Regions from separate parts of the Mesorhizobium sp. 8 genome, predicted to be linked through region 1. Evidence: riboswitches for the same ligand, from Rfam matches in the RefSeq annotation. Region 1 holds a riboswitch; each other region holds the start of a gene.
What was found. A riboswitch is a leader RNA that binds a small molecule or an ion and turns the genes downstream of it on or off. The one in region 1 is predicted to bind cobalamin.
Positions count from the first base shown of each region.

Region 2: linked by a shared signal. The riboswitch ahead of FGU64_RS10240 (TonB-dependent receptor) and the one ahead of FGU64_RS05675 (DUF1636 family protein) in region 1 are both predicted to bind cobalamin.
Region 3: linked by a shared signal. The riboswitch ahead of FGU64_RS00045 (CbtB-domain containing protein) and the one ahead of FGU64_RS05675 (DUF1636 family protein) in region 1 are both predicted to bind cobalamin.

Region 1 is NZ_CP040914.1:1,196,931-1,208,358, forward strand. It holds gene nuoG (NADH-quinone oxidoreductase subunit NuoG) at 1-576, opposite strand, end outside; gene FGU64_RS05630 (NADH-ubiquinone dehydrogenase) at 646-1,299, opposite strand; gene nuoF (NADH-quinone oxidoreductase subunit NuoF) at 1,307-2,611, opposite strand; gene FGU64_RS05640 (NADH-quinone oxidoreductase subunit E) at 2,625-3,878, opposite strand; gene FGU64_RS05645 (NADH-quinone oxidoreductase subunit D) at 3,879-5,069, opposite strand; gene FGU64_RS05650 (NADH-quinone oxidoreductase subunit C) at 5,078-5,683, opposite strand; gene FGU64_RS05655 (NADH-quinone oxidoreductase subunit B) at 5,689-6,270, opposite strand; gene FGU64_RS05660 (NADH-quinone oxidoreductase subunit A) at 6,261-6,626, opposite strand; gene FGU64_RS05665 (crosslink repair DNA glycosylase YcaQ family protein) at 6,962-8,185, shown strand; gene FGU64_RS05670 (DUF930 domain-containing protein) at 8,274-9,194, shown strand; cobalamin riboswitch at 9,244-9,447, shown strand; gene FGU64_RS05675 (DUF1636 family protein) at 9,525-9,926, shown strand; gene cobW (cobalamin biosynthesis protein CobW) at 9,923-10,960, shown strand; gene cobN (cobaltochelatase subunit CobN) at 11,127-11,428, shown strand, end outside.
Region 2 is NZ_CP040914.1:2,104,687-2,116,114, reverse strand. It holds gene FGU64_RS10250 (DUF1295 domain-containing protein) at 1-116, shown strand, start outside; gene FGU64_RS10245 (adenosylcobinamide amidohydrolase) at 140-811, opposite strand; cobalamin riboswitch at 958-1,163, shown strand; gene FGU64_RS10240 (TonB-dependent receptor) at 1,334-3,211, shown strand; gene FGU64_RS10235 (ABC transporter substrate-binding protein) at 3,259-4,128, shown strand; gene FGU64_RS10230 (iron ABC transporter permease) at 4,125-5,126, shown strand; gene FGU64_RS10225 (ABC transporter ATP-binding protein) at 5,123-5,902, shown strand; gene FGU64_RS10220 (siderophore-interacting protein) at 5,919-6,962, opposite strand; gene FGU64_RS10215 (ABC transporter ATP-binding protein) at 6,959-7,762, opposite strand; gene FGU64_RS23425 (iron ABC transporter permease) at 7,759-8,829, opposite strand; gene FGU64_RS23420 (ABC transporter substrate-binding protein) at 8,826-9,911, opposite strand; gene FGU64_RS10205 (TonB-dependent siderophore receptor) at 9,977-11,428, opposite strand, start outside.
Region 3 is NZ_CP040914.1:3,567-11,506, forward strand. It holds partial or broken gene FGU64_RS00025 (isovaleryl-CoA dehydrogenase) at 1-415, opposite strand, end outside; gene FGU64_RS00030 (TetR/AcrR family transcriptional regulator) at 405-1,025, opposite strand; gene FGU64_RS23455 (hypothetical protein) at 1,189-1,545, opposite strand; gene FGU64_RS00040 (CbtA family protein) at 1,844-2,602, opposite strand; gene FGU64_RS00045 (CbtB-domain containing protein) at 2,616-2,822, opposite strand; adenosylcobalamin (AdoCbl) riboswitch at 2,842-2,973, opposite strand; gene FGU64_RS00050 (histidine phosphatase family protein) at 3,177-3,647, shown strand; gene FGU64_RS00055 (pyridoxal phosphate-dependent aminotransferase) at 3,653-4,765, opposite strand; gene FGU64_RS00060 (porin) at 4,960-6,072, opposite strand; tRNA gene FGU64_RS00065 (tRNA-Ser) at 6,455-6,544, opposite strand; partial or broken gene FGU64_RS23795 (porin) at 7,047-7,508, shown strand; gene FGU64_RS23800 (porin) at 7,535-7,940, shown strand, end outside.

The DNA of each region.
Region 1 (11,428 bases):
CGCCTGTTCGAGATAGGTGGTGATCTCGGCATCCTCGCCGCGGCCGATCAGGCCGAGTTCGGAAATGCCGGCCACTTCCGTGGTGAAGCGGACGCAGCGCGTGCAGTGGATGCAGCGCGTCATGATCGTCTTGACCAGCGGGCCGATATACTTGTCCTCGACGGCGCGCTTGTTCTCGTGGAAGCGCGAAGAATCGACGCCGAAGGCCATCGCCTGGTCCTGCAGGTCGCATTCGCCGCCCTGGTCGCAGATCGGGCAGTCGAGCGGATGATTGATGAGCAGGAACTCCATCACCCCTTCGCGCGCCTTCTTCACCATCGGCGAATTGGTCAGCATTTCCGGCGGCTCGCCGTTCGGGCCGGGGCGCAGATCCCGCACGCCCATGGCGCAGGACGCCTGCGGCTTCGGCGGACCACCCTTCACCTCGACCAGGCACATGCGGCAGTTGCCGGCGATCGACAGCCGTTCGTGGAAGCAGAAGCGCGGCACTTCCGCGCCGGCCGCCTCCGCCGCCTGCAACAGCGTGTAGTGATCGGGGACTTCGATCTCTTTCCCGTCGACCTTTAGCTTTGCCATTCGCCTAAACCCCTGCGGAAAACCGCAACTCTTGTCCGAAAGCGGCCGAAACCGCCCGTATTTCGTTCATCATCCCGTGGCGCGGCCCGCCAGATCGGCGGCCTGCCCCGTCCAGTCGTCGCGCCCGATCCGGCCGTTGAAGCCCAGGTGCTCGTCCACCCAGGCGATCTCCTGCCCGGACCATGCCGCGACCTGCCGATAGGTCCAGATACCCAGCCCGTTCAGCACCTGCTCCAGCTTCGGCCCGATGCCGGAAATCGCCTTCAGGTCGTCCGGTATCTCAGGCTTCGCGATCGCCTTCGGCTGCTTGCGCTTCACGGGCGCACCCGCCTGCGGTGCGGCAACGGAAACCGGCTTCGGCGCCGCAGCGGCCGGCTTGGACACGCTTTCGACGGCAGCCTGTTCGACGACCGTGCGAGTGGCCGCCTCGTTGACCTCGCAGGCGACGGTCTGCGCCTGTTCCATCACGCTTTTCGCACGCGCCCTGACCTTGGCCGCGGCCACCGACCGCTCCGCCTTCGCATTGTCCTCGAAGGCCGCCTGCAACAGCCGCCCGGACGCTTCGGTGGCGCCGGCAACCGCACCGACCCACATGCCGAGCGCCTGGCTGGCGACGCCGAAACCGATGGCCGACAGCGCCGCCGCACCCGCCAGCGGATGCGCCATCAGGTTGACGGCGCTGGCCATCTCCTGCGGCATCTCCTTCCTGATGGGCTTGCTCATGGTTGCCTCACTCCGCCGCCGCCAGCACGGGCTGGACGTTGTGGGCGTTGCGCGTGAACTCGTCGATGCGCCGCTCGATCTCCGGGCGGAAATTGCGGATCAGGCCCTGGATCGGCCACGCCGCCGCGTCGCCCAGCGCGCAGATGGTGTGGCCCTCGATCTGCTTGGTGACGTCGAGCAGCATGTCGATCTCGCGCTTCTGCGCCTCGCCGCGCACCAGCCGCTCCATGACCCGCCACATCCAGCCGGTGCCCTCGCGGCACGGCGTGCACTGGCCGCAGCTCTCGTGCTTGAAGAAGTAGGACAGCCGCGCGATCGCCTTCACGATGTCGGTGGACTTGTCCATGATGATCATCGCCGCCGTGCCGAAGGAGGACTTCAGCTCGCGCATGCCGTCGAAATCCATCGGCGCGTCGAGGATATCAGGGCCTTTCACCACCGGGCAGGAAGCGCCGCCGGGAATGACGGCGAGCAGGTTGTCCCAGCCGCCGCGAACGCCGCCGCCGTGCTTCTCCACCAGCTCGCGGAAGGTCGTGCCCATCGCCTCTTCCACCACGCAGGGCGTGTTGACGTGGCCGACCAGCATGAACAGTTTTGTCCCCACATTGTTCGGCCGGCCGATGGACGAGAACCAGGCAGCACCTCGGCGCAGGATGGTCGGGGCGACGGCGATGGATTCGACATTGTTGACCGTCGTCGGGCAGCCATAGAGGCCGACATTGGCCGGAAACGGCGGCTTCAGCCGCGGCTGGCCCTTCTTGCCCTCCAGGCTTTCCAGCAGCGCGGTTTCCTCGCCGCAGATATAGGCGCCGGCGCCGTGATGGACGTAGATCTCGAAATCGTAGCCGTTGACGTTGTTCCTGCCGATCAGCTTTGCGTCATAGGCTTCGTCGATGGCGCGCTGCAAAGCCTCGCGCTCGCGGATGAACTCGCCGCGCACATAGATGTAGGCCGCCACCGCGCCCATGGCGAAGCCGGCCAGCAGGCAGCCTTCGACCAGCGTGTGAGGATCGTGACGCATGATGTCGCGATCCTTGCAGGTTCCGGGTTCCGACTCGTCGGCGTTGACGACCAGGTAGCTGGGGCGTCCGTCGCTCTGCTTGGGCATGAACGACCATTTCAAACCGGTCGGGAAACCGGCGCCGCCGCGCCCGCGCAGGCCCGACGCCTTCATCTCGTTGATGATCCAGTCGCGGCCCTTGTCGATGATGCCCTTGGTGCCGTCCCAGCAGCCGCGCGCCATCGCGCCCTGCAACGACTTGTCGAAGCGGCCGTAGATGTTGGTGAAGATGCGATCCTTGTCTGCAAGCATCGTTTCTCGCTCCTCAGACCGGCTTCTTGCCGAAGACGCGGATGTATTCGGCCACGCCGCCCTTGGCGAGTGCCTTGGCCTGCTTGGTCCAATCCTCGCGCTCGATGCGGCCGTGGAAATTCAGGTAGGCGTCAACCCAGTCGCGCTCGGCCTTCTTCCACGCAGCCACCTGCGCGAAGGTGAATATGCCGAGATCGTGCAGGATCTTCTCGTTCTTCGGCCCGACACCGGAGATCAACTGGAGATCGTCCACCGCCGCGGGCTTTGCGATGCCCTTGGGGCGGTTCTTGTCCTCAAGCGACGGCTTCGCGGCCTTCGTCACCACCTTCTTGCTGGCGGCGCCGATCGGCTCGCCCTTGAGCATTTCCGGCGCCTTGTAGGCGCTCGCCGCGCCTTGCGGCGGGATCGGCCGTGTCCGCTGCTTGCCCTTGACGCCTTCGACCGCCGGCTCGGCCTGGTCCGCCTTCTTCTTGTCGAAAGCCGGAGCCGGCGAAATCGCCTCGGCGGCGGGTTTCGGCTTCGGCTTGGCGGGCGCCTTCAGCGAAGGGTTCGTCTCGGCCTTGTCGGTGGAAGGCTTGGCCGCGTTCGACGGCGGAACCTCGGCGGCTTTGGCGGCCGCCTTGGCCTGCTTGTCGCGCGTCGACTTCAGCACAGCCTTCTCGTCTTTCAGCGCGATGAAGCCGCCTTCCGGCGCCGAATAGAAGCGGTCGATCTGCGGCCCCGGCTTGATCGAGGCGCCCTTGCCGGCCTCGAAAGCGTCGATGATCTCAGCCAGGCGCTCGGGCGTCAGGTCCTCGTAGGTATCCTTGAACACCATCACCATCGGCGCGTTGACGCAGGCGCCGAGGCATTCGACCTCCTCCCACGACAGCGTTCCGGCGGCATTGGTGTGGAACTGCTCGTGATGGATCTTGGACCGGCACACGTCCATCAGCTCGCCGGCGCCACGCAGCATGCAGGGCGTCGTGCCGCAGACCTGGATATGCGCGCGCGTGCCGACCGGCTTCAACTGATACTGCGTATAGAAGGTCGCAACCTCGAGCCCGCGGATATAGGGCATGTCGAGCATGTCGCAGACGGACTCGATCGCAGCCTTCGTGACCCAGCCTTCCTGCTCCTGCGCCAGCATCAGGAGCGGGATGATCGCCGACTGCTGCCGGCCCTTCGGATACTTGGCGATCCACTTCTTCGCCGCCGCCGTGTTCGCCTTGTTGAAGGCGAAGCTGGCGGGCTGGACGCTGGCTTCTGCGAGACGACGTACGGACATTTAGCGGTCAACCTCACCGAAAACGATATCGAGGGAGCCGAGCACGGCGGTAACGTCGGCCAGCATGTGGCCGCGGCACAGGAAATCCATCGCCTGCAGATGGGCGAAGCCCGGCGCCCGCAGCTTCACGCGGTACGGCTTGTTGGTGCCGTCGGCCACCAGATAGACGCCGAACTCGCCCTTCGGCGCCTCGACGGCGGCATAGACCTCGCCCGCCGGCACGCGGTAGCCCTCGGTATAGAGCTTGAAGTGATGGATCAGCGATTCCATCGACCGCTTCATCGCCGCGCGCTTGGGCGGCACGACCTTGCCGTCGATGTTGGACACCGGCCCGGTGGATTCCTTGCCGAGCAGCAGGTCGAGGCACTGACGCATGATCTTCGCCGACTGCCGCATCTCTTCCATGCGGATCAGATAGCGGTCGTAGCAGTCGCCGTTCTTGCCGATCGGAACGTCGAAATCCATCTCGGCATAACATTCGTAGGGTTGCGACTTCCGCAGGTCCCAGGCCGCGCCCGAACCGCGCACCATCACGCCGGAGAACCCCCAGGCCCAGGCATCCGCCAGCGACACCACGCCGATGTCGGCGTTGCGCTGCTTGAAGATGCGGTTTTCCGTCAGAAGCTCGTCGAGGTCGTCGATCGATTTCAGGAACGGGTCGATCCAGCGGGCGATATCCTCCAGAAGCTGCTTCGGCAGGTCCTGGTGCACGCCACCCGGCCGGAAATAGGCCGCATGCATGCGCGAACCCGAGGCGCGCTCATAGAACACCATCAGCTTCTCGCGCTCGACGAAGCCCCACAGCGGCGGCGTCAGCGCACCGACGTCCATGGCCTGCGTCGTCACGTTGAGGATATGGCTCATGATGCGGCCGATCTCGGAGTAGAGCACCCGGATCAGCTGCCCGCGCTTCGGCACCTCGATGCCGAGAAGCCGTTCCACGGCGAGACAGTAGGCGTGCTCCTGGTTCATCGGCGCGCAATAGTCGAGCCGGTCGAGATAGGGCACCGCCTGCAGATAGGTCTTGGCCTCCATCAGCTTCTCGGTACCGCGATGCAGGAGCCCGATATGCGGATCGACGCGGTCGACAACCTCGCCGTCGAGCTCCAGCACGAGGCGCAAAACACCATGCGCCGCAGGGTGCTGAGGTCCAAAATTGATGTTGAAGTTGCGTACCGATGTTTCGGCCATGCCGCGCCTCAGTTCGTCTTGGCCTTCTCGTCACCCGGCAGCACGTAGTCGGTGCCTTCCCACGGGGACAAAAAGTCGAAGTTGCGGAATTCCTGCTTCAATTCCACCGGCTCGTAGATCACCCGCTTGGCCTCGTCGTCGTAGCGCACCTCGACGAAGCCGGTGAGCGGGAAGTCCTTGCGCAGCGGATGCCCCTCGAAGCCGTAGTCGGTGAGGATACGCCGGAGGTCCGGATGGCCGGAGAACAGCACGCCGTAGAGGTCGTAGGTCTCGCGCTCGAACCAGTCGGCGCCCGGCCATACGCCGGTGACCGACGGCACCACCGTCTCCTCGTCGGCATGCACCTTGAGGCGGATGCGCAGGTTCTTGGTCGGCGACAAAAGGTGGTAGACCACGTCGAAGCGCTGATCGCGGTAAGGATAGTCGGCGCCCGAAACGTCGATGATCGACACGAAGCGGCACTTCGCATCGTCGCGCAGGAAGGTCGCCGCCTTGACGAGGTCGGCCGGCGCGACCTGCACAGTCAACTCGCCATAGGCGATCACGCTGTCGAGCACGGCTTCGCCGAGCTTTTCGCGCAGGTGGGCGGCCAGGTCGCTGAGAGCTTCGCTCATGGGTCTCACCGCTCGATCGTGCCGGTACGGCGGATCTTCTTCTGCAGAAGAAGAAGGCCGTAGAGCAGCGCTTCCGCGCTCGGCGGGCAGCCGGGTACGTAGATATCCACCGGCACGATGCGGTCGCAGCCGCGTACCACCGAATAGGAATAGTGATAGTAGCCGCCGCCGTTGGCGCACGAGCCCATCGAGATGACGTAGCGCGGCTCCGGCATCTGGTCGTAGACCTTGCGCAGCGCCGGCGCCATCTTGTTGGTCAGGGTGCCGGCGACGATCATCACGTCGGACTGGCGCGGTGAGGCGCGCGGCGCGATGCCGAAGCGCTCGGAATCGTAACGCGGCATCGCCTTGTGGATCATCTCCACCGCGCAGCAGGCGAGGCCGAACGTCATGTACATCAGCGAGCCGGTGCGCGCCCAGGTGATCAGCGCATCGAGCGAGGTGACGAGGAAGCCCTTGTCGGCCAACTCGTTGTTGACCTCGACGAAGAACGGATCGGTCGAGCCGACCGGCTTGCCGGTGGCAGGGTCAAGAATGCCCTTCGGCTGCGGGGCGACGAGCGTGCCGGGGTTCGGGTTCAATCCCATTCCAGCGCTCCCTTCTTCCACTCATAGACGAAGCCGATGGTCAGCACCGCCAAAAATACCATCATCGACCAGAAGCCGAGCATGCCGATCTCGCCGAAGGAAACGGCCCACGGAAACAGGAAAGCGACCTCGAGGTCGAAGATGATGAACAGGATCGACACCAGATAGAAGCGGATGTCGAACTTCATGCGGGCGTCGTCGAAGGAATTGAAGCCGCACTCGTAGGCCGACAGCTTCTCCGGGTCGGGATTGCGGTAGGCAATCAGGAACGGCGCCACGATCAGTGCCAGACCGACGACCATCGCCACCGCTATGAAGATGACGACGGGCAGATAAGAGCCGATGAGTGCGTTCATGCTCCGACTTTCCTTGCGCGGTTACCCCGCTGCAAAAACCTACAGCACGAAACGATGGTCCGGAAGCGCGGCGTTTCACCGCTAAACCGCTTTAAAAAGTCCATGCTGCAACGCGGCGAGGGTTAGCGCAGCGATCCCCCCGAAGCAAGTCAAACATTGGCCAAATTTACGTGCCGTCGCGGCAGATCACGCAAAACCGCACCGAACCGCTCCCGTTTGATTTCCTTCGTATTTTACTCCACTTTTTCTCCTGACACGAATACTGCCGCCGGCCTGTTAGGATGACGGGAATCAAATGGCGGTGAGGCTGCCAGCCAGGCCGGAATTCGGAACGCATGAAGGAAAAAATCTCGCTCGCGGCGGCCCGCCGCATCGCGCTTGCCGCACAGGGTTTCGCCGACGCCGGGCCGGGCATCACACCGGACCGCCGGCACCTCAAACGCGTGCTGGCGCGCACCGGCCTGTTCCAGATCGATTCCGTCGCCGCCGTGGTGCGCGCGCATTACATGCCGCTCTATTCGCGGCTCGGCCCCTACCCCGTTTCGCTGCTGGACGATGCGTCGGTCGGCCGCAAGCGGCTGCTGTTCGAATACTGGGCGCATGAGGCTTCGCTGTTGCCGGTGGAAACCTGGCCGCTGCTGCAATGGCGCATGGAACGGGCGCGTGCCAACGATCCCGCCGAAATCTACAAGGGGCTTGCGGAATGGGCCGACGGCAATCGCACCTTCATCGAGGACATTCACAATGAGGTGAAGACGCGCGGCCCGATCCCGGCGTCCGACATCGAGGGCCACAAGGGCAAGGGCGGCTGGTGGGGGTGGAGCGACGCCAAGGCGGCCTTCGAATGGCTGTTCTGGGCAGGGCTCATCACCACCCATTCGCGACGCGGCTTCGAGCGCTATTACGACCTGCCCGAGCGGGTGCTGCCGAAATCCGTCCTCGACCTGCCGGTGCCCTCGGCGCGCGACGCCCATCGCGAACTGCTCGCCATGTCCGCCCGTGCCCACGGCGTCGGCACCTATGCCTGCCTGCGCGACTATTTCCGTCTCGCGCCCGGGGAGACGAAGACGGCGCTGGACGAACTGGTCGAGGACGGCACACTCAAGCCCGTGCGCGTCGAAGGCTGGAACAGGCCGGCCTTCCTGCATAAGGATGCCAGGATGCCGCGTCGCATCGAGGCGCGCACGCTGCTCGCCCCCTTCGATCCGGTCGTCTTCGAACGCGCCCGCGCCGAGGCGCTGTTCGGCTTCCGCTACCGCATCGAGATCTATACGCCGGCCGAAAAGCGGCAATACGGCTACTACGTCCTGCCCTTCCTGCTCGGCGACCGCATCGTCGCCCGTGTCGACCTGCGCGCCGACCGTCCGGCAAGCGTGCTGCGTGTCCACGCCGCCTATGCGGAAGAGGCCGCGCCCGCCGACACCGCCGCGCATCTCTTCGAGGAATTGCAGCGCATGCAAGGCTGGCTCGGCCTCGAACAGCTGGAGATCATCCCGGCCGGCGATCTTGGCCCGGCATTGCTGGATCTGGCCGGCCAACCCGTCGCCAAAAGGGCCTGACTGTTGTCATCGGGCGCCTGAACCTGTACGCGCTGCGTTTGCCCGCCGGCACATTGTGCCGCCACCATTCCGATCCACATAGATCGCGATGCAGGACGACAGACCAGAGCAGCGCTGGCTTTCAGGATTTGCCTTGCCCGTTTCGGCCGGGCTGCATCTCGTCATCCTCGCACTGCTGATTTTCGGACTGCCGCACTCCCTCCTCAAACCGGAGAAAGACCAGACGGTCAGCGTCGATCTCGTCCCGCCGCCCGAGCAGCCCCCCAAGCCCAAGACGGAGCCTCCCGCACCGAGGCCGGATGCCGAAAAGCCACCTGAAAAGAAAGCCGAACCGCCGCCGCCGCCTCCCCCCGCAAAGGAAACGCCGGTATCTCCAAGCCCGGTCCCCAGCTTCAATCCCGTCGTCCAATACGGCGAAAAGGACAGCGGTCCCAAAAAATCACTCGAAGGAAGCAGCGCCGAGGAAGAAGCGAAGCCTTCGGATATGCAACAACCGCTGGACGAGCAGACCGAGGCCGAAAAGGAAGACACGGAGGCCGACGACTCAGAATCCGAGCTTGCACTGCCGGACGCGGCCGTGACCCCGACCGCCAGGCCGGCTGAGGCGGCGCGACCGAAAGAGACCGCCAAAAAGCCGGGCGCCCCGAAGCTCAGGCAAGCGAAAAAACTGTTCTCGCCGTCGGCGACCGGCAATGCATTGGCGACGACCGCGATAGGCGGTCTGCCACGCAGCGCGCGGGGAGCCACGCTGTGCGTGTCGGAACTGCGCGAGCAGTTACTGCGCAACGTCCCGCCTTACTTTGCCGACCTCCTGCCGTCCTCCCGGCTGGAATCCGGCAACGTGATCGACGTTCCGGGCGTGGCATTCCGCGCCAACGGCCAATGGCGGGACCTGAGCTACCGTTGCGAGGTCGACGCCGACGCGACGAAGGTGGTGTCCTTCGCCTTCCGCATCGGTGAACCGATCCCGCCCGGCGAATGGCAGCGGCGCGGCCTGCCCTCGCGATGAGAGCCGTCCGCGCCGATGAAGCCGACATTGACAGTCAGCTTGCCCACGGCCTAAATCCGCATCGGATGGTCTTCTTCCCCAACAGGAAGAAGCTAAGAGGGAATGCGGTGCGGGATCGCGAGGTTCCAAAGCCGCGGCTGTCCCCGCAACTGTGAGCGACGAGCCCGCGCCGAAAGCCACTGGAATTGTCCGGGAAGGCGGCAAGGGCGGCGACCCGCAAGCCAGGAGACCTGCCGTCCGAATGCAGAATCCGACCGTCCGGCGGGTGTCCCGGACAAGGAGCCCGATTTGGATCGCGACGGCATCTTCCCGGCTGAACCGGCGGCCCCTGTGTCCGAAAGCGAGCGTGACGTCCCAGTCGCGGGCGGAGTCACCATCCTCGTCTGCGCGACCTGCCGCGACGAAACCGGTTCCGACGCCCATCCGCGCGCCGGCAGTCTTCTGGCGCAGGATGCACGGCGTGCCGCAAGCAACGACGCCATAAGCGTGCGCACCGTCGAATGCCTCGGCAACTGCAAGCGCCGGCTGTCGGCCGCACTGCTGCGCGACGGCTGCTGGAGCTACGTCTTCGGCGACCTCGCGCCCGACAGCGGCGCCGATCTCGTCGCCGGCGCCCGGCTTTTCTCGACCTCCACGGACGGTCTGATCCCCTGGCGCGGCCGCCCCGATTCGCTCAAGCGCGGTCTCGTCGCGCGCATCCCTCCCCTTGCTTTCACGAAGGACGTCCCATGACCGCTTCCGCCGCCCGCGTTCCCTGCACTGTCGTCACCGGCTTCCTCGGCGCCGGCAAGACGACGCTGATCCGCCACCTGCTCGAAACGGCCAAGGGCAAGCGGCTGGCGCTAATTGTCAACGAGTTCGGCGATGTCGGCGTCGACGGCGAAATCCTGAAAGGCTGCGGCATCGACACCTGCCCGGAGGAAAACATCGTCGAACTGTCCAACGGCTGCATCTGCTGCACCGTCGCCGACGACTTCGTCCCGGCATTGGACCAGATTCTCGCGCGCACACCGAAGGTCGACCATATCCTCATCGAAACCTCCGGGCTGGCGCTGCCCAAGCCGCTGGTGCAGGCCTTCCAGTGGCCGAGCGTGAAGAGCCGCGTCACCGTCGACGGCGTCGTCGCCGTGGTCGACGGCCCGGCGCTCGCCGCCGGCCAGGTGGCCTCCGACATGGAGGCGCTGGCCGCCCAGCGCGCCGCCGACGACAGCCTCGACCACGACGACCCGGTGGAGGAAGTGTTCGAGGACCAGGTCGCCTGCGCCGATCTCATCATCCTGTCCAAGAGCGACCTGATGGACGGCACGGCATCCGCCAAGGCCAACGCCATCCTGGGCGACCATGTGAAGCCGGCGGTGAAAATCGTGCCGACCTCGCAAGGCAAGGTCGATCCGTCCGTGTTGCTCGGCCTTGCGCTGGCGGTCGAGGACGACATCGAGAACCGCAAGAGCCATCACGACGGGCTGGGCGACCACGAACACGACGACTTCGACACCTTCGTCGTCGAAATCCCGTCGATCACCGTCCCGGACGAACTGGCGAAGCGTGTCGCGGCGGCTGCCGAAGCCGAGAACGTGCTGCGCCTGAAGGGCTTCGTCGAAGTCACCGGCAAGCCGATGCGGCTTCTGGTGCAGGCCGTCGGCCCGCGCGTCAACCACTACTACGACCGCGCCTGGGCGCCCAGCGAGGACAGACGCTCGCGGCTGGTGGTCATCGGCCTCAAGGGCCTGAACCAGCCGGCCATCGAGAAGATACTGGTGGGGTGATGGCGGCAGCCCCCCTCTCCGTCTTGCTTCGCAAGCCACCTCTCCCCCGTTCCGGGGGCGGGGAACTTGACGCCTTTCCTCGCCCCCGCAGCGCGGGGGAGAGGTGTCGAGGCGAAGCCGAGACGGAGAGGGGCCGACGCCCTTCCGACAAAATGGTCAGGCGCTCATGCACATCCTGACCACCACCTCAGCCTCGCTCGACGATATCGCCGAACCGGTCGATCTGCGCCAGCAGCCGGCCGACATGGTGGCGCTGTCCTTCACGGACAGCGACCTTTCGGGGTTGGCGGCAGCATGGAAGCAGGACGCCAATGCCCTGCCCTCGATGCGGCTGGCGGCATTGCGCGACCTGCGCCATCCGATGTCGGTCGATCTCTGGCTGGACAGCGTGGCGGCGCACGCGAAAATCATCCTCGTGCGCATCCTCGGCGGCTACGACTGGTGGCGCTACGGCTGCGACCGGCTGGC
Region 2 (11,428 bases), 910 kb from region 1:
GTTTCTTTGGCTTTTTCAATGCGCCGGCGCTCGATCGACACCTCGCTGACCACTACGGCAAGCAATACACGGTTTATGCGGCACGCACCAAAATGCTGATCCCGTTCGTCTGGTGATCCGGTGTCAGGGATGCAACGATTTATCTCTCGGCAAGACCAAGAGGAGGCTGCTCGGCAATCCACGCCTTTGCGCCGAACGTGATAGCATCGTAAGTGGCGCGCCCGACAGCAGATCCAATGTCGGTGTGCAAACCTGCGAATTGTTCTTCCGGATTCCCGGCAGGTGCGGCGACAACGATGCAGTCGGTGCCGGTGCCGGTCACGACTTCGCCATGTGGTTTCCATTCCAGCTCAACGAGCGCGACTGTGCGAGCCTGCGCCGCGATCGAAACCGTTTCCACGAACGCCGCCTGCGACAACGGCCGGTCGACATGGACGAGCAGGTTGATCGTTCCCGCGCGATCGTGGAGCGCCGGTGCCGAGCCGACGCGCGCCGCATTGCCAAGCCCCACCGTGGCAAGGCAGGTGGCGGCGGCGAGCCCGACCGATGCTTCCGCGACATGATGTTTGCGGATATCGCGCGAGGTCATGAGATGCACCGCGTCATCCAATCCCGCAGCCGACATCCGGTCCCTCAGGAACTGGACCGGGTCGAGGCCGAGCGGCAGGTCGTCGTCTCTGACGTGCAGCCACGCGACGCTGTTGGCTGAGGTGAAGCCCGGCCGGGTGAGCGACCAGCTCAGCATTGCGTGAGGCCGCGTGAACTCGGCTACAAGGATTGGGCTGTCGCACCGGATCGAGAAGGCTTTCATCGGGCATCTCTCACATGTTGAGATTCCGCGGACAAGACTCGGGACCGACTACGTCTGTCCTTTGCCGCCGGAACAGAAGCGGACGGGAAAGGGGCGTTCGTGACATGGCGGGAGTTCGCCGTTGACAGCGCCTTCCATCGATCGGTAAGGGTTCCCCTGGAGCCGGTTCCGTCGCGAGACGGATGAAAAGGGAACACGGTGAGGCTGGCGACAGCCAAATCCGCGACTGCCCCCGCAACTGTAACCGTAGAGCCTCCAACCCACATGCCACTGGTCAGCCTCGCTGACCGGGAAGGCGGACGGGGGCGACGACACGGAAGTCAGGAGACCTGCCTGTTCCAGTCACCCATGCTTGACCACGAGGGGTGGGCAGGCGCGGCCGTCCGTTGCGGTGACACAGTCTGGTGTTGCCGCATGCGGGCGGGCGGAGCGTTGTCCTGTAACGTCCCTGATCCCGGTCCACTTGCGGTTTTTGAAACCGGCATGATGCCGTCGTGCCTTTGAGCCGTTTGGGGGGCAGATTTGAGAAGATTTCTTATTGCGGCTGGGGCGCTGTCTTCGGCCATTTCCACGCAATCGCTGGCGCAGGACGCCCCGACCTCCGGGCCGACACTGCTCGAGCCCATCTACATCAGCACGCCGCTCCGGCGCGAGAGTCCGCTGGTGCGTTCGACTTCGTCGGTGACGGTCATCGATGAAGCCGAGATCAAGAAGTCGGCCGCACCGGACTTGCCGAGCCTGCTCCGGTCATATCCGGGCGTTTCGGTGAGCACCAATGGCGGCATGGGTTCGATTGCCAGCGTTTCGGTGCGGGGAACCAAGACGAGCCAGACGCTGATCCTGGTCAACGGCGTGCGCATTGCGTCCGCTACGTCGGGTGGCGCATCCATCTTCAACATCCCGCTGGATTCGGTGGAGCGCATCGAGATCGCCAAGGGCGCACACTCGGCGCAATACGGCTCCGACGCCATCGGCGGCGTCGTCAACATCATCACCAGACAGGGCGGCTCCTGTGGGGACGACCGCAAAGTCTGCGGCAGCGCGACGGTTGGTGTCATGAACCCGTGGGGTGGCTACACGTCCGGCAACGTGCGGGGCGAGGCTGACGGCCTGACCTATTCGGCCGGCGCCAGCATCATCGGCACGCAAGGCTACGATTTCACCACGCCGGACGCGCCATGGGGTATCCACGAATCCGGCGACAACGGCTTTCTGCAAGGTTCGGCGAACATGTCGATCGCCAGGGATTTCGACTGGGGCCGCATCTATGGCGATGCCCTGGTGGCGCGCGGCAGAACCCGCTACGACAACGCCTTTCCCCTCGACAACCAGCAGTATACCACCACCTTCACCGGCAAGATCGGCACCCGCATCGACCATTCCGAGGACTGGTCCTCGACGGTCGAGCTCTATTCCGGCATCGACAATCAGAGGAACTTCCGCAAGGATCAGCCGGGCGACAGCCGCTTCGATACGAGCCGCTACGGCGTCTTCGCCTCGACCGAAAAGAGTTTCGACACCGGCGGCGTGAAGAACGTCGTCACCGGCGGCGTCGAATCCTATCGAGAAAAGGTGGATTCCACCGTCGACTACGACGTCAACGCTCGCACCGTCTCGTCGGTGTTCGGCCAGTATTCAGCTGAATACGAGGCGCTGCGCATCGACAGCGGCATCCGCTACGACGACAACAGCCAGTTCGGCGGCGTGACCACCTACAATATCGGCGCCAGCTATGAAATCACGCCCGACCTGACCCTGCGATCCTCCTATGCGACGGGCTACAGGGCGCCGACCTTCAACGACCTCTATTATCCGTCGTTCCCAGGCTTTCCGCCGGCGTCGAACCCGAACCTGAAGCCGGAGAAGTCGCGCTCCTGGGAAGCCGGCCTCAACTGGCGGATGGGAGCCGACACGACGGTGGACGTCGCCTTCTACCAGACGATGCTGACCGACGCGATCACGCTCGACCAGAACTTCACGCCCGTCAATGTGGGCCGTGCCCGGATCACCGGCTTTGAGACCGAGCTTTCGCACCGTTTCTCCGACGAATGGAGCGGCAGGGTATCGCTCGATTTGCGCCGGCCGATCGACCGCGACACGGGCAAATATCTGGTCAACAGCGACCGCTTCAAGGCGACGGCGGAAGTCACCTACAGTCCGGCCGAGCGGTTGGACCTGACGGCCAAGGTGCTCTATGGCGCCAGCCGCTACATCTACGATTTCACGCATGAAAGGCTGCCGGACTACGTCACCGCCGACTTCACCGCGCTCTACACCATCGATGCCAGTTCGAGGCTGAAATTCGCCGTCGAGAACATCTTCGACGAGCAATACCAGACCAATCTCGGCTATCGCGCGCCGGGACGGACTTTCGACTTGAGCTTTACGAGGACGTTCTGACGCTCCATGAACGGGGCCGCGCTGTTGGGCGCGGCCTTGAAAGGATGATGATGCCGGAAACAAGGAAAGGTCGAGCGCTGTTCGCCCCGCTGGCGGCGATGCTGGCAATCGCCCACCCTGCGTTTCCTGCGGCTGCGGCGTCCATGCCGCGGCGTGTCGTTTCGATGAACCTGTGCACCGACCAGATGGCGATGCTGGTCGCGGAGCCCGGCCAGTTGCATTCCGTGTCCTTCCTGGCCGCTGATCCCGTCTCCTCGGTGATGGCGCCGCAGGCCGGCCGCTATGCGGTCAATCACGGACAGGCAGAGGAGATCTTCCTCATGCAACCCGATCTGGTGCTGGCGGGGACCTATACGGCCGGCGCGACCGTCGACTTGCTGCGCCGGCTGGGAATCCGGGTCGAGCAGTTCGCCCCCGAAAATTCCTTCGACGATATCCGCGCCAGCCTCAGGCGCATGGGCGACGTGCTCGGCCAGCCGCAGCGCGCCGAGCAATTGATCGCCGACCTCGATGGGCGGCTGGCGGCGGTGAAGGTCGGCGACCACGCCGGCATGACCGCCGCGATCTACTACGCCAACAATTATACGTCCGGTAGCGGCACGCTGATCGACGACGTGATGACGAAGGCGGGGTTGGTCAACATCGCGACGAAGTTCGGTTTTGCCGGCATGGAACGCCTGCCGCTGGAACTGCTGGTGCTGTCCGATCCGGATCTTCTTGTCACCGCCGACCGGAATTATTCGGCGCCGGCGCTGGCGCAACAGGGGTTCGAGCATCCGGCTTTCCGGGCGCAGGCGGCGCTGAGCGGCGCGGTCGATATCGCCTCGCGCTACACGATCTGCGGCGCGCCGTTCACCGTCGAGGCGGTGCGGCTGTTGTCGCAGGGCGCTGATGCCCGCAAGGCGTCTCCGAAATGAGCGACACCCGCCGCTACCATATGGCGCTGGGCCTTCTGTACGCGGCGACGCTCATCCTGTTTTGCCTGTCGCTTCTGGTCGGGCCGGCCGGCATCGGCTTTTTCGACAGCCTGTCGGCGCTGTTTTCGGAGCGGCGCGACGCCATCGCGCTCATCATGCGGGAAATCCGCCTGCCGCGCGCGCTGCTCGGTCTGATGGTCGGCGCGACGCTCGGCCTGTCGGGCGCTGTGCTGCAAGGCTATCTGCGCAACCCGTTGGCCGAGCCCGCGCTGATCGGCGTCAGCGCTTCGGCTTCGCTGGGCGCCGTGCTTGCCATCTATACGGGGCTGAGCACGGTTTTTCCGCTGGCGCTGCCGCTGGCGGCACTGGCCGCGTCCGTGGTAGCCGTCGTCGTCGTGCAGGCGATGGCCGGGGGGCGCGGCAGCGTGCTGACCCTGATCCTCGCCGGCGTCGCCGTCTCCAGCTTCGCCGGCGCCATGACCTCGCTGGCGCTCAACCTGTCGCCCAATCCCTTCGCCGCGCTGGAGATCATGTTCTGGATGCTCGGCTCGCTGACCGACCGTTCGATGACGCATGTGTGGCTGGCGCTGCCCTTCATGCTGGCGGGCTGGGCGGCGCTGCTGACGCTCGGTCGCGCTCTGGACGCCCTGACGCTGGGCGGCGATACCGCCGCCAGCCTCGGCATCGACATGCGCCGCGTACAGTTCCTCGCCGTGTTCGGCACCGCCGCCTCGGTCGGAGCGGCGACGGCGGTCAGCGGCGCCATCGGCTTCGTCGGACTGGTCGTGCCGCATCTTTTGCGGCCGCTGACAGGCGGGCGACCGTCGCGCCTTTTGCCGGCCAGCGCGCTGGGCGGCGCCTCGGTGGTTCTGGCCGCCGATATATTGGTGCGCGTCGTCGCGCCGGAGCGCGACCTGAAGCTCGGCGTGCTGACGGCCATCGTCGGCGCACCGTTCTTCCTCTGGCTGGTCTGGCGCGAGCGGAGGAAGGTGGCATGACGCTGCTCTCTGTTGCGCATCTTTCGGCCGCGCTCGGCGGCAGGCCCGTCCTGCACGACATCTCGTTCGCCGTCGGGCCGGGCGAACTGGTCGGCCTCATCGGGCCCAACGGGGCGGGTAAGTCGACGCTGCTGCGCGCCGTCATGGGGCTGACGCCGGCCACCGGCGGCATCGTTCTCGACGGCGAGGACGGGCGCGTGCTGACGGCAGCCCGGCGTGCCTTGAAAGTAGCCTTCGTGGCGCAGAACCGCGACGTCGCCTGGGCGATGTCGGTTGAAGCGCTGGTGGCGCTCGGCCGGCTGCCGCACCTGCCGCGCCTGTCGCCGTTGCGGGCGGCCGACCGCGCCGCCGTCGATACCGCCATGCGCATGATGGACGTCGAGGCTTATCGTGAGCGCCAGGCGACGGCGCTTTCGGGCGGCGAACTGGCGCGCGTGCTGGCCGCCCGTGCGCTGGCGCAGGAAACGCCGCTTCTGCTGGCCGACGAGCCTGCCGCAGGCCTCGATCCGGCGCACCAGATCGGCCTCATGCGGGCATTCCGGTCACTTGCGGAGCAGGGGCGCAGCGTCGTCGTCTCGACGCACGACCTCGCCCTCGCGGCGCGAAGCTGCACGCGCTTGATCCTCCTCGACCGCGGGCGCGTGGTGGCAGACGGGACGCCGGAGGCTGTCGTGACCGCCGACAACCTCCAGTCGGTTTATCGCGTCAGGGCCTATTTCGGCGAAGTCGAGGGCCGCATGATCGTGCTCCCCCTCGATCTTTCAGAGCGAACCTGAAAGATCGCGACACGCTTCAGCTGTCTGCCTTTCCTTCACGCCAATAGGCAACGGCCAGCTGCTCGCCGGACGAAAGACCGACCGTGTCACGCCAATGGCGGCGGATGGCCTGGATTTCATCGAATTCGGCGCCTGCCCAGCAGAACCGCGTGCGGTCACGGGGAATGTCGATTGCCAGGACGGTGGAGGTAAAATCGGCCGAGCCGGACCGGCGGTCCAGCCGTTCGACCCGGAAGCCGGGCGGATGGCGCAGCGCGATCGCGTCGGCGGTCTTGTCGGCGACCAGAACGACGATGCCTGCAGCCGTCACCGGCAGGCCTTCCAGGATACGGGCTATCGCCGGCAGCGCGGTTTCGTCGCCTGCCAGCAGCATCCAGTCGGCTTGCTTGGCGCTGCGGCCGCCGGGGCCAGCCATGCCGATGCGCATGCCGGGCGCGGCTCCCTTCGCCCAATCGCTGCCCGGCCCGGCCGCCTCGTGAATCACGAAGTCTATGTCGAGGGTTCCGGCGTCGGTGTTGATGCGGCGGATCGTGTATTTGCGCACCGCCGGTTTTCGCTCCTCCGGCGCCGGCTGCACCAGCCCGTCGGCGCCGCGCACCGGCCAAAGCGGTTCCTGGCCCGGCGGCGGGAAGAACAGCCGTACATGCAGGTCTTCGCCCGTGTCGAAGCGGTCGAGATCCTCGCCTTTCAGCGATATCCGGCGCATTTGCGGCGTCAGGTCTTCAACGCGGGTCACCACCATTTCGCGAAAGTCGGAGAACCGCGCGCCGGCCTGGAGGCCCGACCATTCGATGCCGGGCTTTTCCGGATGAGCGAATTCGAGGACATGCGAGGCGAGGAAGCTCGCGAGGTTCTCGAGCTGCGACTGGCTCGGCGCCCTTGCTTCGAGGGACAGTTCGATGTCGCCCGCGTGCAGCCTTGCCTCGCCGGCGCGGATATGTGCGACGACCACGTCTTCGACATCATGGATATCGATGTCGTGCTCGACCATATGATCGCGGAGAGCCGTCAGGACGGCCGAAGGATTGCCAAGCCTGATCTTTGCCTGCGCCGATATCATGGCTGCCTCTTTCTCTCATCTGTATTGGCTGAAGCGCCTGGGTCGGACGGCACGACGAAGAGACGGCCACTGATCGTCTCGACGGAAGCCGAGGCGCCGTAGACCTCTTTCAGCATGGAGGCCGTGATCGCCTCGGACGGCACGCCGGCGCTGTGGAGCCGACCGTTGTTGAGGACGATGACGCTGTCGGCCCAGTGCGCGGCAAGCGTCAGGTCGTGCATGACCAGGACCACGGCCGCGCCTTCCGCGGCGAAGGACCGGACAAGCTGCATCACGTCGTATTGCCGGGCCAGATCCAGCGCGCTGGTGGGTTCGTCGAGAAAGAGCAGTGGCGGCGACAGTGCGATTGTCTGGGCAAGGCTGACGAGCTGCCGCTCGCCGCCGGACAGGCGGTCGAGCGGTCGCAACGCAAGTTCGGCTATACCGACCCGACGCAGGACCGCGATGGCGCGCTTTTCCGCGTCAGCGCTGTCATGTCCCGCCTGCAGGGAGACGATGACGCTTTCGATCACGGTCAGCTCGGCGGCCGGCGGAACCGTCTGCGGCATGAAGCCGATGGTGCGCGCACGGTCTCTCGACGACAACGGCCGCAAGTCGTCGTCGCCGAATTTCACCGTTCCAGATGACGGCACGATCCGGGCGAGGGCCTTCAGAACCGTGGACTTGCCGGCACCGTTGGGGCCGACGAGCACGGTCACGGTTCCGGCCGATATCGGCGGCAGGGTGAGGGCGCGCACCACCGGCCGTGTGCCGTAGGCGACGGCCAAGCCGTCGACATGAAGAGCCACGCCCCCGCTCATGGCGTTCGCCTGTGGCGGCGAAGGACGAGCCAGACGAAGCCCGGCAATCCGATCAATGCCGTGACGATGCCGATCGGCAGCGTGATGCCGGGTATCGCAAGCTTCGAGGCGATGGAGGCTGCCGAGACCATCAGGGCGCCCGTCAGCAGGCTGGCGGGCAGGAAGAAGCGATGATCCTCGCCGACGATCATGCGGGCGACGTGCGGCGCGACCAGTCCAACGAAGCCGATCACGCCGACGAACGCGACGCTGGCGGCCGCCAGCAGGCTGGCGCGAAGCAGCGCCAGGAGACGCAGGCGACGCAGGTCGAGGCCGAGGCTGACGGCCCGCTCCTCGCCCAGCCGCAGCGCGGTCAAACGCCAGGAGGACGCCAGGGAAAACGGCGCCAGGCCGATCAGGACGACCGCCATGATCGGCACCACTGTCCAGTCGGCGCGGGCAAGCGAGCCCATGGTCCAGAAGACGATCTGCTGGAGCGCGTCTGCGGAGGCGACGAACTGCACCAGCCATAGAAGCGCGCTGGCGGTGAAGCCCAGCGCGATGCCGAGCAGTACCATCGTCTCGGCGCCTGCGTCGCTGAAGCGCGCCAGAAGCTGCACCAGCAGCAGCGAACCCATGGCGAAGACGAAGGCGTTGCCGGCGACGAGCCACGACCCCGGCAGCCAGGAGGAGCCGAGGCCTGTGGCGATCGCCAGCGCAGCGCCGAGCGCGGCTGACGTCGACACACCGAGCGTGAAGGGCTCGGCGAGCGGGTTGGCGAGCACCGTCTGCATCTCCGCGCCGGCCAGCGAGAGGGCCGCGCCGACCAGAACGGCGATAAGGGCGACGGGCAGGCGCAGCTGCCACAGGATCACTTCCTGCGCGGCGGTCAGTTGCTTGAGACCGAGCATGGACCCCAGCGCGTCGAGAGGCGGTATGGCGGCCGGGCCGGAACCGAGATCGACGAGAAAGCAGGCGGCCGTGGCCAGTGCCAGGAGCGCGATCCACAGCAGCCGGCGCCGTTTCAGACGCGCATAGGCCTGGAGAGCCGCCGCCGAGGGATCGAGGGATTGCACGGTCGCGCTCACCGCTCGACCCAATAGGTGCCCGTCATCGGCACCGGCAGGAAGTCGCGGTTGATGGCGTCGATCGTCGCCTGCGGGTCTAGGTCGGCGAAAAGATCCGGGTGGAACGCCTTGGCCAGGAATTCGATCATGGCGATGTGGGCGGGGGTGTCGTTGAACATATGCCACAGGGCGAGGGCGCGCCCCTGCCGGACCGCCGTCAACTGCGACAGGCCCGGATTGGCGAGCAGCTTGTCGAACGAGGCTTTCGCGGCTTCCGGCGACACATCGGGACCGAGCACCAGCCCGCCGCGCGCGGCAAGGTGCGCGCCGCCGGTGGCGACGTAGACATCCGGGTCGTCGGCGATCAGCTGTTCCAGGCTGACGTCGCCATAGAGGCCGGGCACATGCTCGAGCGCGACGTTCCTGGCTCTCGCCAGCTCGATCATGTCGTTGAAGACGCCGTGGCCCGGCGTCGGGCAGCAGGGTATGCCGCCGGCATGGACGTGCATGAAGACGCGCGGCGGCTTCGGCTTGGCCTTCGCCAGACGGTCGCGGACCAGATCGAGATGACTCTGGTAAAAGGCAGCGAAGGCGTCGGCACGCGCCTCGGCGCCGATCGCCCGGCCGAGTATCTTCAGGCTTGGCAGCGAATTTTCGAGCGGATGGGAAAAGAAATCCACCACGATCACCGGAATATGAAGTTCTTCCAGCAGGGCCATCGAGCGCCTGGTCGGCGCGGCCTCGGCGTCGTAGAGGCTGAGCACCACGAGGTCCGGCTTCAGCGTCACAATGGTTTCGACGGGCAGGCCGTCGGCCGCGTTGCCACCGATGATGGGAACAGCATCGATCTCCGGAAATGCCTTTGCCCAGTCGCCGTATTGGACGGGATCGAGCTTGAAATCGCCGCGCCATGCGACGAGCAGCGAGGCGGGTTTCGGGTGAAGAAGCCCCAGCACCGGCAACTGTCGGCCCGCGCCCATGACGATGCGCCGGGCCGGCGCATCGAGCGTCACCTTGCGGCTCATGACGTCGGTGATTTCCACCGGTGTCGCCTGCGTTGTCAGCGTGAGAGAAAGCAAGGCCAGCACGACAAGTATGGTCATGCTGCAAAGCCGCAGGCCTGGCGGAAAACCGCCGGGCCTCCGAGACGTTATACTGCGAACGCAAGTCACCATGTGTATTTCAGGTTGGCCGTGATCGCGCGGCCGGCGCCGTAATTGCAGCTTCCGCCGGTCAGGTTGAGGCAGTGCGAGACGTATTTCTCGTCGAACAGGTTGGTCACGTTGACGCGCAGCTTGGTTCCCTCCATGTCCTTGTCGAGCGCCCCGAAATCATATTCGGCGCCGATGTCGACGAGCGCGCGGGCAGGGATGCGCAGTTCTGGTTTGTAGGTACTGTCGGTCTGGTAGGACGACTGCGCCCTGACACCGGCGCCCAGCGACAGACCGGGCACGAAATCGGGCCGGTAGGTGACCCACAGCGAACCCTGATGCTCCGGCAGGCGCAGCATCTCGCGGCCGAGCTCGGCCTTGTTGTTCGACTCCAGAACCTCGGAATGCGTATACGCATAGGAGGCCAGAATATCGATCGAAGGGATCAGTTCGTATTTGCCTTCGATCTCGAATCCCTGCACTCGCTGCTTGCCGGTCTGGACGGAGAACTTGCTGTCGGCGGGGTCAGGTGTGAGCGCATTGGCGATATCCATGGAAAACAGCGATACGCCGATCATACCGCGCCCTTGCACAGGTTCGTATTTGACGCCGACCTCGAACTGTTCGGCGGTCTGCGCCACGAACGGGTTGCCCAGGCGATCCGAGCCGAGCAGCGGCAGGAATGCGGTGGAATAGCTGACGTAGGGCGCCAGTCCGTTATCGAACAGATATGTGATGCCGGCGCGGCCGGTCAGCTTGCCGTCGTCCGTATTGACCGTCGTATCGGTCAGCCGGTTCAGGCTGTCGATTTCGGACCGGTCGTAGCGCAGGCCGAAGGTGCCGATCCAGTTGCCGTAGCGGACCTGGTCCTGCGCATAGACGCCGACCTGTTGCTGGTGTTGCAGGCCGGAGCGCGTGACCGGTGCCGTCGGATAGTCGAACCCGTAGCTGGGGTTCAGGTAGTCGATGGGCGGGACGTAGGTTCCCGGTCCGGTATTGCCGAACTCGGTGCCCGAAGTCGCGCGCACGTAGTCGATGCCCATCAGCAGCGTGTGGCTGAGGTCTCCGGTGTCGAAATGGGCTTCGGCCTGGGTGTCGACCGTAAAGGCCGTCAACTCGTCGTCGGAGATGGCCGTGACGCGATCGAGACGCGATCCGGTTGGCGTTCCAGGGAATGGATAGGCGAAGGCCGGATTGACGAGAACAAGGTCCATGTGCTGGTCGGCCGCCGCGTAGCGCAGGTTCTGGCGTACGGTCCAGGTTTCGTCGAACCGATGCTCGAACTCGTAGCCGAGCGCGTAGAAATCGCGCACGGACGAACCCCAGTCCGGATCGCCCAAGAATACGTCGCGCGGGATCTGGCCGTAGGGGTTGGGCAAAAGCGTGCCGCGCGCCGGATAGAAGCGCGGGCTGAAGACCGGATTGTCGTGCTGATAGTAGCCGTAGACAGTGAAGGTGGTGTCGTCCGT
Region 3 (7,940 bases), 1.2 Mb from region 1:
TCGGACCCAGACCCGCTTTCCGACATGGCGAGCGAGCCGACCGTCTCGCCCGAGCACAGCGAGGGCAGGTACTTTTCTTCTTCTGCGCCGGCGTCGCCCAGCGGTTGATCTGGTTGACGCAGAGGTTGGAATGCGCGCCATAGGAGAGGCCGACCGAAGCAGACGCACGGGAAATCTCCTCGATTGCTACGGTCTGCGCCAGATAGCCCATGCCGGAGCCGCCGAAATCCGGGTCGGCGGTGATGCCGAGCAGGCCGAGCGCGCCCATTTCCTGCCAAAGGTGCATGGGGAACTCGTTGGAGCGGTCGGTCTCGGCCGCCAGCGGCGCGATGCGGTCCTGCGCGAAGCGGCGCACCGTGTCGCGCAACGCCTCGATGTCGGCATCAAGCCCGAAATTCAGCGTGTTAGTATACATGGGGATCCTCCCGCGCCTCGTTTGCGCCGACGAGGCGCATGGTCATCCTGAGATAGGTTTCGGTCACGCCCGCGACGGAAAGCCGTTCATCCGGCCGGAACCAGACGATGACGCCTGTCATCATCTGGATCAAAGCCATGGCGGTCAATTCGATATCGTCGGCTGCGAAGGCGTCTGTCGCCGCGCCGTCGCGCAAGATGGTGCGCAGTTCCTTTTCATAGGTCGTGCGCAGCTTGAGGATACGCGTCAGCCGCTCCGGCGACAGGCTGCGCAACTCCATGTTGGAGACATGCGTGGAGTGCCGCCGTTCGATGTGGAAGGCGATGTGGTTTTCCACGAAGGCCGAAAGCCGCACCCGGGGCAGGGTGCTCGCTGGCCGCGCCTCCTGCCAGGCAGCGAGCAATGCCTGCATGTGTTCCAGCATCAGCGAAAACAGCAGGTCTTCCTTGGTCGGGAAATAGCGGTAGAGCGCGGCCGCCTGCACGCCGACCTCGCCGGCCAGCTGGCGCATCGACATCGCCTCGTAGCCGTGACGTGCGATCAGCGCCGTCGCGGCGTCGCGGATGGCCGCCTCGGTTCTTTCGCCGTCGGACCCTGTCGTGCGCGCCATATCTATCCTCCAGTGTCATTAATAAAACGAACGTTCAATTCTTTCAAGGGGGTGAAGCGCTTCCTTGATGGATGGTGGCTGCCCTTGGTCGGCGCCGGCACATGCAGTCGGCGTCGATGGCTGAGGCGTGGCGGAGTTCGTCGAAAAACGGAGGAGAAGGGAGTTATGCTGCCGGATGCCGGGGCACCGTGCCCTTCCGGCGCAGACCGGCAAAGCCGGCACCGCCCATCGCGACCGCCAGCATGGCGAAGGAGAGCACGCTCGGCGCATGATAAGGCACCGCGGTCCAGTCCGGCCGGATCAGGGTCGCGGTGTTAAAATCCTCGCTGCTGAACTGGCACAGCACGAAAGACGCGCCGTTGCGCACCATGTCCGCGTCGATGCGCGAAACAAGCGCCTCGATATCGGCCTCGAGCGGCGAATTACGATCGTTTATGCCGCGCATGTGGACCAGCAGGGCCTGCGTGGCCGACAGGTAAGCGTGGCTGCACTCGTTGAACGGGCTCGCTTCGTCCCCCAAGCTGCCGGGACGACACCCCACAGGCAATAGGTATACTGGATGTTGCCGAAGGTGAGCAGCCGGCGGAACGTCTCATCGGTGCGGGCTTGCCTCGCGGCAAGGTCGAGGATTTCGCCGCGATATGTGGCGATCACCGCCATCTGTCCGTGGGTGAGGGCGGGAATGGCGATGCCGCTGTCGTCGGAATTGGCGGCGCTGCGGTGCGCTTGCGCCGTTGCTACGGGCAGAAGGACGATCAGAAGGCATGAAAAAGCCGCGGCGCGGACATTAAAGATGGCGCGCCGCGGCATGGTTTCAGTCAGCGGCTGGCCGGGCGCGCTGCTGCAGGCCGGTACCCGGCAAGGCTGCGTTCGGCAAGTGCCCCGAAACCGAGACCGACGACAGTCCAAAGCACCGCATGCAGGCCGAGCGAAGCCGTGCGAAAATACCACAGCAGATCGGCGGGGAAGCCTTCCGGCACCTCGTTGACCGTCGGCAGGGCATATTGCGCAATGGCCACCACTATGATGAAGGCACCGGCAGCAATGATGGAAGCGTTCCAGCCGCCCCGGCTTGCCCACAGGCGTTGCGCAAGGCCGACGGCAGCGACCGCGGCCAGCAACGACACCAGCATCATGACGAAGAACAATTCCGTCCTGGCGCCGATCGTCTCGGGGTTGCCGACTGCCGGCGGGGTCGCCGGATATTTCAGGAACGGCACTGCAACGAGTGTGATGAAGCCGCCGAGCGCCAGCAGGCCCGCCGTGGCACGGGCGCCGAGCCGGCCGATGCGTCCGTAGACATAAGCGAAGGCGAGAGAGAACAGCCCGCCGACCGCCGCGCCGTAGACGACGACGCCGGTGAGCAGGCCGATGCCGGCCTGCGTGGTGCGCGAAACCAGTTCCGGTTCCTCGGCCATCGCCTGGCTGCCGGTGGCCTGTTCGGCTGCCGCCGCCTGTTCCTCAAGCGCGATGGCGCGGTCGACCTGCGGTTCGCCGAAGACGCGGGCGAAGCCGAAAGCGAACAGCCCCGCGATCACCCCGACAATCATGCCGCGGAGCAAAAGAGACCCAACCATGTCGGCAACCCTTTTAGTGGCAGGGGAAACCGAGAAGATGGCGGCCGTCATGCACGAATTCGTGGATGTACATGCCGGAGAACAGCGAGGTGGCGCCTTCCTCGGTGCCGACGAAATAGATCGCGATCAGGAAGAGAAGGCCGCCGAAAATTGCCCACGGCAGGAGTTCCCGAACCGGTATCGGGCGGACATCCGGTGTTGCGATGGCAATGTTGGACATGATTTCCTCTCCTGGGATCCAGCGTCCCGTTGCAAAAATATACAGGGAAGATCTGACTTTCGGCGGGTCAAAAAGCGACAGCCGATCACAGTGGCGCGACCGTGCCGGATTCACACCGGCTTCCACACCTGTATATGCAAAGAACATTATGCCAGTGCGTTGCTGCCTGTCAATGAAAGCCGGTATGGCGACAAATCTGTTCAGGATAGCTGCGATACGTTTCCATGATGCCGGGCGAAAAGGATGCCGAATCGAATGCAGGCGCGTCTCACCCTTATTTGCAGCGGTGTTACACCGGTGGCACGGCATGGCGCCTTTCCAGCCGACGAAGCGCTGGATGACAGGATGCTGGGAATGACCGTCGCGTTGAAGCCGTTGCTGGCGCGAGCCGATCGCATCCTGACCGGTCCGGAACTGCGGGCGAGGCAGACGGCGGAGGCGCTCGGGTTGGTCGCCGCGCCGTCGGAGACGTTACGCGATCAGGATTTCGGCCGCTGGGCCGGCAAGGACATTGCGGAGGTCGGACAGGCCGAACCGCAGGCGCTAGCCGCATGGCTTGGCGATCCGGATGCCGTGCCGGGCGACGGCGAATCGTTTTCAGCGGTGATGGGTCGAGTGGCGGGCTGGCTGGACGACCTGCGTGGCGCACCCGGCCACACGGTCGCCGTCACGCATGCGGCGGTCATTCGGGCGGCTATCCTTGCCGTCATGGGTGCGCCGCCTGCCTGTTTTGCCCGCATCGACGTTACGCCGCTCAGCCTGACCGACCTGCGCGGCGATGGCCGGCGCTGGACCTTGAGGGCAACAGGCTTGATGGCGCGATAAGCTCTTCAGTTGCCGCGTGCGGCCGCCAACACGCCGGGCAGCTCTTCGGCGAAGATGTCCAGTTCGTGGTCGAGGCCGACGCTGACGCGGATGCACCGGTCGAGCACGGGCGCCATTGGCTTGCGAATGAAGACGTCGCGCGACAGCATGCCTTGCATGACCCTGGCTGCGAAGGCGCCGTCGCCACCGCAATCGATGGTGACGAAGTTGGTGCCGGAAGCAAGCGGCTTCAGGCCGTTCTCGTTGGCGATCGAAGCGATACGCTGCCGTCCGGCCGCGACTTTCGCGACGACCTCGGCGAGCCATGCCTGATCGGCAAGCGCCGCTTCGCCGGCCACCTGCGCCATGCGACTGACGCCGTAGTGGTTGCGAATCTTCTCGAAGTCACGAATCACCTGCGCCTCGCCGAAGGCATAGCCGCAGCGGATGCCCGCCAGCCCATAGGCCTTGGAGAAGGTTCGCATGCGGATGAGATTCGGCCGCGACACGTCGATGGCCGGCAGCGCCGAGGCCGGACCGAGTTCGCCATAGGCCTCGTCGAGCACCAGCATGGTGGTTTCGGGAAGTGCGGCGATGAAGCGGTCGATCTCGTCTGCTTCCCACCAGCTTCCCATCGGATTGTCGGGGTTGGAGAGGTAGACCAGCGGCGCCTTTTCCCGACGCACGGCGTCGAGCAGCCCCTCGAGGCTTTCGCGATCCTGTTCGTAGGGGACCGTCACCAGTCGACCGCCGACGCTGGCGACATGGAAATTGAAGGTCGGATACGCGCCGAGCGAGGTGACGACCGCATCGCCTGGCCCGACATACATGCGCGCCACCAGGCCTAGCAGGCCGTCTATGCCTTCGCCGATGACGATGTTCTCCACCCCGACGCCGAGATGAGCGGCGGTAGCCACCTTGAGATCGAAATTGTCGGGGTCGCAATACATCCACTGGTCGCGCGCCACCTCGGCCATGCGCGCGATCACCTTCGGCGAGGGGCCGAAACTCAACTCGTTGGCGCCGATGCGGGCGCGGAAAGGGCGCCCGCGTTCGCGTTCCTGGGCTTCCGGCCCGACGAAGGGGACGGTTTCCGGCAGCGCATCGACGACCGGTGTGAGGGGAGGGCGCTTGGGCATGGCGGTAGACCTGTCGCTTTATCGATTTCGCAGGCCGGCGGGCCTCGGGACAAAGCCTTGCTACAGCGGGCTTTTCGTAGAGGCAAGCGGGTGGGTAATCCACGCCGGCCGTGGCCGCTGTCTTCGCCTTCCTCCGGGCAAGAAAAAACCCGGCGGTTGCCCGCCGGGTTCTCTTTCAAGACAGTAAGCCTGTCTTAGAAGTTGCGCTGGAAGCGGATGACGCCGCCCCAACCGTCTTCACCGGCGAGCGCGCCGTTTTCAGCGACGTTGCCGTACTTGGTGTAGTTGACTTCCGGCTTGATGATGAAGCCGGGAACCAGGCTGTAGGCAACGCCGAGCGAAGCGGCGATGTCCTTGTTCTCGTCATACGAGGCTTCGGCGTAGATCGTGGCCTTCTCGTTGGCCTTGAACGAACCGCCGCCCCAGACGGCCCAGTTGCCGCCCCACGGCTTGTAGTCGTTCCGGGAGACATTATCGTCGGTGCCATAGCCGCCCATGACGAAGAGCGAGAACTGCTCGTTCACGTTGACGTCCAGGCGAGCCTTGGCGGCCCACTCTTCCCACACGCTGTTGTAAGCGGCGACGGCGCTGATGCCGCCCCAGCCCTGCGTGAACTTGGCACCGCCGACGACATGCGGAACATAGCTGTCGATGACGTCGGAGTCATGCTGGCCCTGTTCGAAGCCCAGGATCGCCGAGAAGCCGTTGCCGGCGTCGAAGGTGTAGCTGATCTGGTTGGTGTTGTGGTCGTCGCCGTACTGGATGAACGAGTTGTTGATCGCAGCGCCGGCATAACCGGTCCAATCGGCGAAGATCGAGTCGGCATAGCCGATCATCAGGCCGCCGAGCTTGATGTAGGCGGAGTCGAGCGCCGCCGCACCAGTATTGCCGGAGAAACCAGCGCCATCAACGTCCGTGCCCCAGTTCGCCTTGATGCCGGCGTGGGTCGACAGCGTGCCGTATTCGGTCTCCTGGCCGGTGTCGACGTTCAGGACGATCTTGGTCTCTTTGCTCCAGGTGCCCTGATCGTTGAAGACACCCCTCGAAGCATCAAGCTTGTCGAGGTTCCACTTGCCGTCATAGCCGCTGAACTCGGAACCGACGCTTGCGGTGTAGCGGACATAGCCGCTGATGCGCATGCAGGTCTCGGTGCCCGGGATGTAGAAGTAGCCGGCGCCGTACACGTCGCAGATCTTGACGTATTCAGCGGGCTCCGGCTCGGCGACGACGACTGCGTCGGCGGCGCGCGCACCGGAGACTGCGACCAGAGCCGCAGCGGAGCCGAAAAGAAGGCTCTTGATGTTCATTTTCTGACCTCCAGTCTGAATCGCGGCGTGGGCGTTTATCAGCAGCGGAAGTTTTGTGCGCCCGCATATCGCAAACGCTTGCTACGCTTGGCTTTGCGTGCATGCGAGCCAGCGGAACGGAATCGAAGCGATACAAAACTGAACGAAGAAGAGCTGGTGGCCGGCAGAAGATTTGGACCCGAAGGGCAAGACCGGTCGGGCGCCGGTCGGTCAGGCCACCCTGCGGGTACGTTGAGCAAAGCGAAGAGCACGGCACGAAGCAGGGTGGCGGAGAAGGAGGGACAAAGTCCGAACCCGCAGGGTTCGCAAGCCCGACCGGGCGTCGCGCGCCAGCGCGCCCCATCGGAGCCGTGAGCGAAGCGATTGGCGTGAGATATGGAATTGGCGGAGAGGATGGATTCGAACCCACGAGGCCCTTTTGAGGCCTACGCCCTTAGCAGGGGCGCGCCTTCGACCACTCGGCCACCTCTCCTTAGCGGCGCTGGATAAAGAAAAGGCCCGGCACAATCAAGCCGGGCGCATTGAATAAGCGGCGGCATATCGGGCCATGGCAGTTCGTGCGGCGAATCGGGCCGTCACAGGGGCGGAATCGGGCCGCAGCGCGGCAAAATCCTGGCGCGATACGAGGCGTCCGAGCAATTCCGGGCGCATCCAGGATTCGAATCGTCGGGCGATTCCCGGCAAAAGCCCGGTTCAAAGGCTTCTGCGGCGCTCGATCGGTCGGCCAGAGTTAACGAGACCTTTCCGGCCGTGGCGAAATCGTGTCATTTGTGCAACATCGCCCCCGGATAGCATCCCTGTTGTCGTTTCGCCGGCACGATCCTTGTTGAACGACGCCGACCGATGGGTAATGTCGGGATCGAAGAAGGGGCGCGGTGCGCATCTTTTTCAGTAGTGGGGATGGGGCAGGGAACGCTGTCCTTCAGCAAAGAATACCCAGACCCGTTTTTAAACTTTTGACTGGAGGTCAGAAAATGAACATCAAGAGCCTTCTTTTCGGCTCCGCTGCGGCTCTGGTCGCAGTCTCCGGTGCGCGCGCCGCCGACGCAGTCGTCGTCGCCGAGCCGGAGCCCGCTGAATACGTCAAGATCTGCGACGTGTACGGCGCCGGCTACTTCTACATCCCGGGCACCGAGACCTGCATGCGCATCAGCGGCTACGTCCGCTACACCGCAAGCGTCGGCTCCGAGTTCAGCGGCTATGACGGCAGGTGGGGCCTCGACAAGCTTGATGCTTCGAGGGGTGTCCTCAAGGATCAGGGCACCTGGTCGAAGCAGACCAAGATCGTCCTGAACGTCGACACCGGTCAGGAGACCGAATACGGCACGCTGTCGACCCACGCCGGCATCAACGCTTCCTGGGCCGGTAATGGTAAGACCACCGATGGTGGTGCGGCGCTCGACTCCGCCTACATCAAGCTCGGCGGCCTGATGATCGGCTATGCCGACTCGATCTTCGCCGATTGGACCGGTTATGCCGGCGCTGCGATCAACACTCGTTCATCCAGTACGGCGACGACCACAACACCAACCAGATCAGCTACACCTTCGACGCCGGCAACGGCTTCTCGGCGATCCTGGGCTTCGAGCAGGGCCAGCATAACTCCGACATCATCGACAGCTATGTTCCGCATGTCGTCGGCGGCGCCAAGTTCACGCAGGGCTGGGGCGGCATCAGCGCCGTCGCCGCTTACAACAGCGTGTGGGAAGAGTGGGCCGCCAAGGCTCGCCTGGACGTCAACGTGAACGAGCAGTTCTCGCTCTTCGTCATGGGCGGCTATGGCACCGACGATAATGTCGCAACCAACGACTACAAGCCGTGGGGCGGCAACTGGGCCGTCTGGGGCGGCGGTTCGTTCAAGGCCAACG